2 regions of the Comamonas serinivorans genome follow, and region 1 is predicted to be linked to the other one. Evidence: predicted binding sites of a transcription regulator. Region 1 holds the regulator's gene; the other holds the start of a gene.
What was found. Region 1 encodes sigma-54, which starts transcription at its own class of promoters, with help from an activator protein. Its sites were predicted from a motif close to TGGCANGNAANCTGCTTT; they were not measured.

Region 1 (4,918 bases):
TGTTCTACCTGCAGATGCTGGGCACCATGCGCGCCCGCCTGGACCAGTACACCAGCACCAGCCGCCACCGCATGGAGCTCATCGCCCGCACCTCGGGCGTGGCGGCGCTGGAGCGGGAGGTTCAGCAGACGCTCAACGACGGCGTGAACAGCGACTCCGAGGTGCTCATGGTCACCGACGCCCAGGGTCACACGCTGTTCGGCAACGCCAGCCTCAAGAACCCGCGTGTGCTGAGCAGCTTCGGCACGCGCGAGGTGCAGGTGGTGCGCCACCACCAGACACACGTGGCGCGCGTGCAGGCCATGCAGCTCGACGGTGGGCAGATGCTCATCATCGGCCACGACATCCGGGCCCTCGAAGACATGGAGCACCTGTTCATCCGCGCCAGCAGCTGGACGGCGCTGATCAGCCTGCTCATCATCGGTTTTGGCGCCGTGGGGTTCCGCCGCCTGGTGGAAGAGCGCGCTGCCCACATCCGCAGCACCATGACGCAGGTGGCTGCCGGCCGGCTGGAGCAGCGCATCGCCGTCGACCCCAACCAGCGCGACGAGTTCACGCTGCTGTACCGCGACATCAACCACATGCTGGACCAGCTGCAGTCCCTCATGGACGGCATCCGCAACGTCTCCAACACCATCGCCCACAACCTGCGCACGCCGCTCACGCGCATGCGCCTGCGCCTGGACGCGCTGCGCCTGCAAGCCGACGGCCGCCCTGGCGAGCTGGACCTCGAAGCCTTCTCGGACGAGCTGCTGCAGATCAGCGCCATGTTCGACCGCCTGCTGGCCATCGCCGAGGTGGAGGCCGGCGCGCTGCGCATGCAGTTTTCCCCGGTCGACGTCACCAGCCTGCTGGCCGAAGCCGAAGACCTGTACGCCCCGCTGGTGGAGGATCAGGGCGGAACGCTGACGCTGCAATCGCCGAGTGGCCTGTACTGCCTGGGCGATGCCAATCTGTTGGCCAGCGCGCTGAGTAACTTGATCGAGAACGCGCTCAAACACGGGCGCGAAGCGGATGGCAGGGTGCACATCGTGCTCGGCGCGCTTGCCCTGCAGCACGGCGAACTGGGGCCCGCCATCGAGTTGACGGTGTCCGACCAGGGGCCAGGCGCGCCGCCGGCCGCCCTGGAAAAGCTGACGCAACGCTTCTTCCGCGCCCACAGCGACCACCCTGGCCTGGGCCTGGGCCTGGCCTCGGTGCAGGCCATCGCCCAGGTTCACCTGGGCAAGCTGAGTTTCGACAACACCCACCCGGGCCTGCGCGCCCGGCTGGTGCTGCCCGCGGCCTGATATCCCCGAGACCCCGAGACGCGCCCCAGGATGAGGCAAAAAAAAGCCCGGCAAAGCCGGGCCAACTCGGAGAATTGCAGAAAAAGGACAGGTTCCTCCTCAGGTCAGAAGGTGTGCATCAAACCCACACCGTAGTTGGTGGTGCTGTCCAGACGCAGCACCGCGCCATACACCGAGGTGCGCTTGGACAGGTTGTACTTCGCCTCGACCACCGCGTTGGTGTATTTCTTGAGATCGGCGTTGCCCAGCTCGTGCTTGAGGTCACGCGTCACGTCCAGCGTCACGCTGGCAGCGCCGAAGGCCACCGTGCCCCCCACGCTGACACCGCTGCGCTTGGTCGCCACGGCCAGGGTGCGGGTGTCGTTGTACGAAGCATTCAGCGTGAAGGCGCCGAAGTTGTACTTGCCGCCCAGGGCCCAGTTGGCTTTCTCACCCTTGGTCTTGTTGGCCGAGAAGCCGGCCGAGATGGGGCCGTTGGCGTAGGTCAGGCTCAGGTCGGTGCGCGCGGCGCCGCCGTTGTCGGCCTTGAAAACGTAGCCCAGGTTGCCCTGCAGGCCGCCCATGTCGGGCGTGCTGTACATGAACATGCTGCTCGAGCGTTCGCCCACGCCCACGATGCCGTAGGTGTTGGCCACCACCGAGTAGTTGGCGTTGCCGGTCGCTTCCCAGGCCAGGTAGCCGAAGAACGAGGGGTGGTTCATGCGGCCCATCTTGAACGTGCCCCAGTTGCCACCCAGCCAGACGTTGGCCTGGCGCGTCCAGCCGCCATCGCCCGCGCCGGTCTCGGCGTTGAGCTCGGTCTCGAAGTTGAAGCCGGCCGACAGACCGCCGCCCAGGTCTTCCACGCCGCGCAGGCCGATGTGGCTGTTGGTGTTGTTCATCACCGTGTTGCCCTGCATCTGGGTCTTGGCGCCATCGAGCTTGCCCAGGCCCAGGTCGGCCAGGCCGTACAAGGTGACCGACGATTGGGCCATGGCGAAAGGCGAGCTCAGGAGCAGTGCAGGGATGAGCAGATGGGTGCGTTTCATGAAAGTCCTCGTGGCGTGAATCCAAATCCAAAACGGTGCAATTCGCACCACCTCGGTGCAGTCTTGCGACGTTCACAGTGATACGAGCAACCTCTGTGCCAAGCCCCTAACAGCCCGTCACATGGGGGTCACTGCAACACATCCATGGCTCTGGCAATGTTGCAGAGCCAGGCAAACGATTATGGAGTACTTGCCAGAAATGGCCGTCAAGATAACGTAAACTTCCCCATACCCCTCACAATGCTCGACGCAATGTGGTCGTGGGGATGCGCATGGCCTCGCGGTACTTGGCCACCGTGCGGCGCGCGCAGTCGATGCCCTGCTCCTTGAGCATCTCGGAGATCTGGTTGTCCGACAGCGGCTTCTTGGGGTTTTCTTCGGCGATGAACTGCTTGATGAGCGCCCGCACCGCCGTGCTCGAGGCGCTGCCACCGGCCTCCGTGTCCAGCCCGGAGCCGAAGAAATACTTCAGCTCGAAGGTGCCGAACGGCGTGGCCATGTACTTGGCCGTGGTCACGCGCGAGATGGTCGATTCGTGCAGGCCCAGCTCATCGGCGATTTCGCGCAGCACCAGTGGCTGCATGGCCAGCTCGCCATGGATGAAGAAGCTGCGCTGGCGCTCGACGATGGCCTGCGACACGCGCAAGATGGTGTCGAAGCGCTGCTGGATGTTCTTGATGAACCAGCGCGCTTCTTGCAGCCGTTGTTGCAGGGCCTGGTGCGAGTCGCTCTTGCCGCCGCGCAGGGCATTGGCGTAGACGTCGTTCACGCGCAGCTTGGGCATCACCTCCTGGTTCAGGCGCACGCGAAAACGCGGGTTGGCGCCGTTGCCCTCGATGCGCGAGACGATGACGTCGGGCACCACGATGTTGCGCTCGACGTTGACGAAGCGGCGACCGGGCTTGGGCTCGAGCCGGCTGATGCAGGCCAGGCCGGTGCGCACCGTGGTTTCGCTGAAGCCGCACAGCTGCGACAGCTTGCGCGCATCGCGGCGCGCGATCAGGTCGATCGGGTGGCGCACGATGTCGCGCGCCACGGTGGCGATGGCGTCGTCGGGGTTGGCCTGCAGCAGTGCGTCGAGCTGCAGGCACATGCATTCGCTGAGGTCGCGCGCGCCCACGCCGGTGGGCTCCATGGCCTGCACCAGGCGCAGCGCCAGCATCAGGCGGTCGATCAGCTCGTCGCGCTGGTCCACGTCGGTCGGCCGCAGGCCGTCGGCCAGGTCGTCAACGGACTCTTCGAGGTAGCCGTCTTCGTTCAGCGATTCGATGATGAAGTACACCGCCGCGCGGTCCACGTCGGACAGGTGCAGGGCCAGGGCCTGGCGGTGCAGCGTGTCGTAGAGCGACTCGTGCATGCCGGTGCGCTCGCTCGCATCCAGCGCGTCGTCGTCGGGGGCGCCAGCGCCGCGCGGCAGCGCATCGCCGCCCCACTCGCCATCGTCGGGCGACAGGGCGTTGGAGCCATCACCCTCCCAGTTCACGCCAGCGTCGTTGTCTGTATCACCGGAGGATGCCCCATACTCGTCATCACCACCGGCTGGCTCACGGTCCGGACGCTCGCTGGCAGACTCGGTTTCGCTGGCGCGCTCGCTGATGCGGTCCCCGACGCTCACGTGGGCATCGGCCTGGGCCAGACCGAAGTCCTCCTGCGGCGCTTCGCCGTCTTCACGGTCGAGGAAGGGGTTGTCCCCCAGCATCTGCTCGACCTCCTGGTCGAGTTCCAACGTGGACAGCTGCAACAGCCGGATCGACTGCTGCAGCTGCGGGGTCAGCGTCAGGTGCTGCGAGACACGGAGCGACAGGCCTTGCTTCATCGCGACGCGGCTTACATGCGGAAGTTTTCGCCAAGGTACACGCGCCGCACCTCGGCGTTGTCGACGATCTGAGCCGGCGTGCCCTGGGCCAGCACGCGGCCCTCGCTGATGATGTAGGCGTGGTCGCAGATGCCCAGGGTTTCGCGCACGTTGTGGTCGGTGATGAGCACGCCGATGCCGCGGGCCTTCAGGAAGGCGATGATGCGCTGGATCTCGATGACGGCGATGGGGTCGATGCCAGCAAAGGGCTCGTCCAGCAGGATGAAGCGCGGCTGGCTGGCCAGCGCACGGGCAATCTCGACCCGGCGGCGCTCGCCCCCCGAGAGCGACGGCGCGGGCGAGTCGCGCAGCTGCTCCACGTGCAGCTCCTGCAGCAGCGTGGTCAGGCGCGACTCGATCTCGTCGCGGCTCAGCGGTTTGCCGTGGGCGTCGCGCTGCAGCTCGAGCACGGCGCGCACGTTCTCGGCCACGGTGAGCTTGCGGAAGATCGAGGCCTCTTGCGGCAGGTAGGACAGGCCCATGCGCGCGCGCAGGTGCATGGCCTGGCGCTGCACCGACTGGCCGTCGATGGTGATCTCGCCGGCGTCGGCCCGCACCAGGCCGACGATCATGTAGAACGACGTGGTCTTGCCCGCGCCATTGGGGCCCAGCAGGCCGACGACCTCACCGCAGCGCACGGCCAGCGACACGTCGTGCACCACGGTGCGCTTGCCATAGGCCTTGCGCAGGTGCTGCACGTCCAGCCGGCTGTGGCGGTCCGTGGCGGCGGGCGCAGCGGCCACGCC
Region 2 (4,918 bases), 2.0 Mb from region 1:
GATTTGCCATAGGCATGGCCCGATTCGAAGCCGGCCGCGATTAGCTCCTCCCAGATCAGCGGCAGCTGGTCGACGCGCGCGCCAAACATGTCCACCCGCGCCCCACCCGTGACCTTGGTGTACAGGCCGTATTTCTTGGCGATCTGGCCGACGGCGATCAAGCCGTCCGGCGTGACCTCGCCCCCCGGCATGCGCGGCACCACCGAGTAGCTGCCGTCTTTCTGGATGTTGCCGAGGTAGTAATCGTTGCTGTCCTGCAGCCTGGCCAGGTCTTTCTTCAGCACGAACTCGTTCCAGCACGACGCCAGGATGCTGGCGACCAGCGGCTTGCAGACATCGCAACCCAGGCCTTTGCCGTGCCTGGCCAGCAGGTCGTCGAACGACTTGATCTCTCCCACGCGCACGAGGTGGTACAGCTCCTGGCGCGAATGCGGAAAGTGCTCGCACACGTGGTTGTTCACGGCCAGGCCGCGCTTGGCCATCTCGGCCTTCATCACCTGGGTGACCAGCGGCACGCAGCCGCCACAGCTCGTGCCGGCCTTGGTGCAACTCTTGACCTGGGCGATGGTGCAGGCGCCCTCGCCCACCGCGGCACACACCTGCGCCTTGCTCACGTTGTTGCACGAACACAGCTGCGCGCCGTCGGGCAGTGCCTCCACGCCCAGGCCGGGTTTGGCCTGGCCGTCGCTGGCCGGCAGGATCAGCTGCTCGGGCGCTTCCGGCAAGGCCATGCCGTGCGCCACCATTTGCTGCAGCGTGCCGTATTCGTCGGCATTGCCGACCAGCACCGCGCCCATCAGCCGCCGTCCGTCGGCGCTGACCACCAGCTTTTTGTAGACCTGGCGCAACTCGTTGGCGTAGACGAACTTGCGGCAGCCCGGCGTCGTGCCGTGGGCATCGCCCACGCTGGCCACGTCCACGCCCATCAGCTTGAGCTTGGTGCTCATGTCGGCGCCCGCAAACACCGTCGTGGTATCGCCGCTCAGGTGGGCGGCCACCACGCGCGCCATGTCGTAGCCCGGTGCCACCAGGCCAAACACCTGGCCGTTCCACGAGGCGCACTCGCCGATCGCATACACCTTGCGGTCCGAGGTTCGGCAGTGGTCGTCGATGACCACGCCGCCGCGTGGACCGATGGCCAGCACCGATTGGCGGCCCAGCTCGTCACGCGGCCGAATGCCGGCCGAAAACACCACCATGTCGGTTTCCAGCCAGGTGCCATCCGAAAACACCATGCGGTGGCGGGCGGTCATGCCGTCCGTGATCTCCACCGTGTTGCGGTCGGTGTGCACGCTGACACCCAAATCCTCGATCTTGGCCCGCAGCACCTCGCCGCCGCCCTCGTCCACCTGAACGGCCATCAGGCGCTTCGAAAACTCGACGACGTGCGTTTTCAGGTCCATGTCGCGCAGGGCCTTGGCGCACTCCAGCCCCAGCAGGCCGCCCCCCACCACCACGCCGCTTTGCGCGTGCTGGCCGGCTGCCAGCATCGCCTCCAGGTCTTCGATGGTGCGGTAGACGAAGCAACCGGCGCGGTCTGAACCCGGCACGGCCGGCACAAAGGGCACCGAACCCGTGGCCAGCACCAGCTTGTCGTAGGTCAGGGTTTGGCCGTCGGCCAGCGTCACCTCGTTGATGCGGCGGTCGATCTGCGCCACGCGCGCGTTCAGCATCAGGGTCAGACCCGGGCGGTCGTAAAAGCCGGGCTCGACCAGCGACAGGTCCTCGGCACTCGTGCCGCTGAAGTAGCTGGACAGGTGGACCCGGTCATACGCAGCGCGTGGCTCATCGCCAAACACCGTGATCTGCAGGCCTGCGGCCTCGAGGTCGGGGTGGCGGCCGACCATCTCCTGCACGAAGCGGTGACCCACCATGCCATTGCCGATGACGAAAATCCGGGTTGATTCGGGCATTGCAGTGCTCCTGAAAGAAAACGCAAAACGGCGCCCATCGCCAGAGGGCCTGCCTGTGCAGGCCGCCTGGCAATGGACGCCGTTGTCCATGTCGCCGATGCCGGTTCACGCGGGCATCGACCGATGGCACCTTCAATGCAAGGGGCGTGCCAGCTCTGCACAGGCTTGCCGCCCCCGCATTCGCGCCTTTGGCCCCTGGCTTTGGTGCCCGTCGCAGGCTCAACGCACCAGAACAGGGCCGCCCATGCACCGCCCTGGAGGCTCAGGCCTCACCGGGGTCTCGCAGGACGCGTTCGGCCACGTCGAGCAGCGTCATGCCCGCATTCATCGCCATGCGCAGCAGTTGCTCATGGGCTGCGGCCTCGCTCAAGCCGTGCTGGCTCACCAACCGCCATTTGGCTTGCTCGATGCGGCGGCGCTCGACCTGGGCGCGCCGCGCCTGGGCCAGCGCCTGGTCGGCCTCGTGCAGGCGCACGCCCTGCTCCAGCAGCACGTCCAGCACCGAGCGCGCCATGGCATCGCCCATGGCGTCCCCATTCACCGCCGCATCCAAAGGCCGTCCTACCAGGGTATAGGCCACTGCCGTTTTTCTATCAATCGACAACTCGTGGTACTGCCTGGATGCCTGATTCAGACTCGCCAGCGCCTGGGTGGTCTCGGTCACGCGCTCGCGGCAGCAGGCGGCCAGGTGCAGGGCCAGCTCGCGCTCCAGCTCGTGCATGGCGTCGATGCGGGCCGTGCACACATCGAACCAGATGGGCGCGAAGGCCGGCGCCTGCGGCTGCGTGCCCTGGCTGAGGGCCCGCAGGCGCTGCAGGGCCAGCTCGTCGGCGCGCAGGGCCTGCCAGCGCGCCAACAGGGCTGCGGGCGCGTGCTGGCAGAACAGCTCGATGCTGCGCTCTTGCGCCTGCACCAGACCCGCCATCAGCCGCCGGTGCGCGTCGTCAAACGCGCCCGCCGCGAACCCGCGCACCCCGTGAGCGCGCTCCTGCCCGCACAGTTCCTTGGCCTGCATGAAGTTGAGCAAGGCCACCAGCAGGTGCGTGATGACCGGATCGGCCGCCCCTTCCAGGGCTTCGATGCTGACCCCCAGCAGGCTGCCGATGCAGCGGCCGTAGCCGTCCAGCGCCTGGTCGGCGGTCAGGCGCGCCTGCCGCAGTTGCGCACGCAGGGCGGGCAGGCCGTCCAGGCCATGCAGCGCGTGGGCCACCGCGTGCAGGCAACGCGGCTTGGTCAACGGCCAAGCTTCAGCAGCCAGGCCGTCGTCGAGCTGCTGGCGCAGGGCCTGCTCGGCCGCTTCGGCCACGTCCACCTGTGCGGCCCAGGTGCTGCGCACATCCGCAGGCCGCACCGCCACAAGGGTCAGGTGCAACATGGCCTGCCCACGCTCTTTCTGCAGGGCATGCACCAAACGCCCCACCGTAATCACCAGCTCGCAGGTCTGGGCCAGCTCGCCCATGCCTTGCAGCTCGCGCCGATGCGCCGCCAGCATGAAACGCAGCGTCAGCGCGCTGTCATGAACGGGCGCTTGAGCAGGCGCGCGGGACACAGGCACCGCCGATGTCCTCATGCGGCCCGTGTGCGGTGGCCGGCCACTTCGGCCTCGGGCAGCACCTCAGCCTGTGCCAGTGACACCACCCGGCCCACCACAAGGATGGCGGGGCTGCGCAAGGCGAAGCGCCGCGCGGCGTCACGCAGCTGCGACAGCGTGGTCTGGCACTGGCGCTGCTGCGGCAGGCTGGCCTGCTCGACCAGGGCGACCGGCATGTCGGCCGCCATGCCGGCACCCAGCAGCGCGGCCTGGATGTCAGCCAGCTTGGCCACCCCCATGTAGATCAGCAGGGTCGTGCCGCCGGCCACCAGGGCCGCCCAGTTGGGTGCATCGCCGTGCTCGGTGTGGCCGGTCACCAGCGTCACACCCTGGGTGATGCCGCGCATGGTCAGCGGCAGCCCGCAGGCCGTGGCCGCGGCGAGGCCGGCGGTGATGCCGTTGACCACCTCGCAGGCCACGCCATGTGCCTGCAGCCAGGCCACTTCTTCGCCCGAGCGCCCGAACACTCCCGGGTCGCCGCCCTTGAGCCGCACCACGCGCAGGCCCTGGCGCGCGTGGCGCAGCATCAGCCGCTGGATGAAGGCCTGTGGCGTGGAACGGCAGCCGCCGCGCTTGCCCACCGGCACCAGGCGGGCCTGGGGGCAATGTGCCAACACCGCTGGGTTCACCAGGTCGTCCACCAGCACCACATCGGCCTGCCCCAGCACGCGCACCGCCTTCAGCGTCAGCAGCTCGGGGTCTCCGGGGCCTGCGCCCACCAACCACACCTTGACGTCACTCATCTCGACCCCTTGCCCATCCATGTCCCACGTGTTCAGCCGCGCGCCAGCGACCCCAGCAGAGCCAGCAACAGCACCACGCACAGGCCCTGCCAGAACGCCACCGGGTGGCGGGCCACCAGCGGCAAGCGCTGCGGGGCGGCCGCCACACTGGGCATGCGCAAGGCCTGCACGAACTCCGACAACTCGCCAAACCGCATGGCCGGGTCTGGATGCAAGCCCCGTGCCAAGGTGTCGTCGATCCACACAGGCAGGTCGCGGTCGTCCTGGACCACGGGTGCATAGCGCAGGCGCGCCTGCTCGGCCCGCGAACGCGTGCGGGCTGCCTGGGTGCCATACGGCAGGCGGCCGCTCAGCATCTGGTAGGCGATGGCGGCCAGCGCGTACTGATCGGACTGCACGCTGGCGGCCTGGCCCAGGAACAGCTCGGGAGCGCTGAAGGCCAGCGTGCCCATGCCGCCCAGCGGCTCGGTGGCGTCCAGTGCACGGTCCAGCCCCAGTGCCTTGGCCGAGCCCAGGTCGATGATGTGGACCCGGCCCGCCTCGTCGATCAGGATGTTGTCCGGCCGCAGGTCGCGGTGCAGGATGTCCTGCCGATGCATGGCCTGCAGGCCGCGGGCCACCTGCTCGACGATGGCCCGCACCGCGTCCAGCGTGGGCCGCGGGTGTTCGCG

Region 2: a site for sigma-54 is predicted at 2,048-2,065, ahead of nirB (nitrite reductase large subunit NirB). Genes of this name have one in related genera too.

Annotation. Positions count from the first base shown of each region.
Region 1 is NZ_CP021455.1:4,419,261-4,424,178, forward strand. Features, by position in the region: gene CCO03_RS18900 (sensor histidine kinase) at 1-1,289, shown strand, start outside; gene CCO03_RS18905 (porin) at 1,394-2,317, opposite strand; gene CCO03_RS18910 (RNA polymerase factor sigma-54) at 2,553-4,133, opposite strand; gene lptB (LPS export ABC transporter ATP-binding protein) at 4,145-4,918, opposite strand, start outside.
Region 2 is NZ_CP021455.1:2,447,501-2,452,418, forward strand. Features, by position in the region: gene nirB (nitrite reductase large subunit NirB) at 1-1,913, opposite strand, end outside; gene CCO03_RS10415 (nitrate regulatory protein) at 2,176-3,468, opposite strand; gene cobA (uroporphyrinogen-III C-methyltransferase) at 3,480-4,247, opposite strand; gene CCO03_RS10425 (bifunctional protein-serine/threonine kinase/phosphatase) at 4,280-4,918, opposite strand, start outside.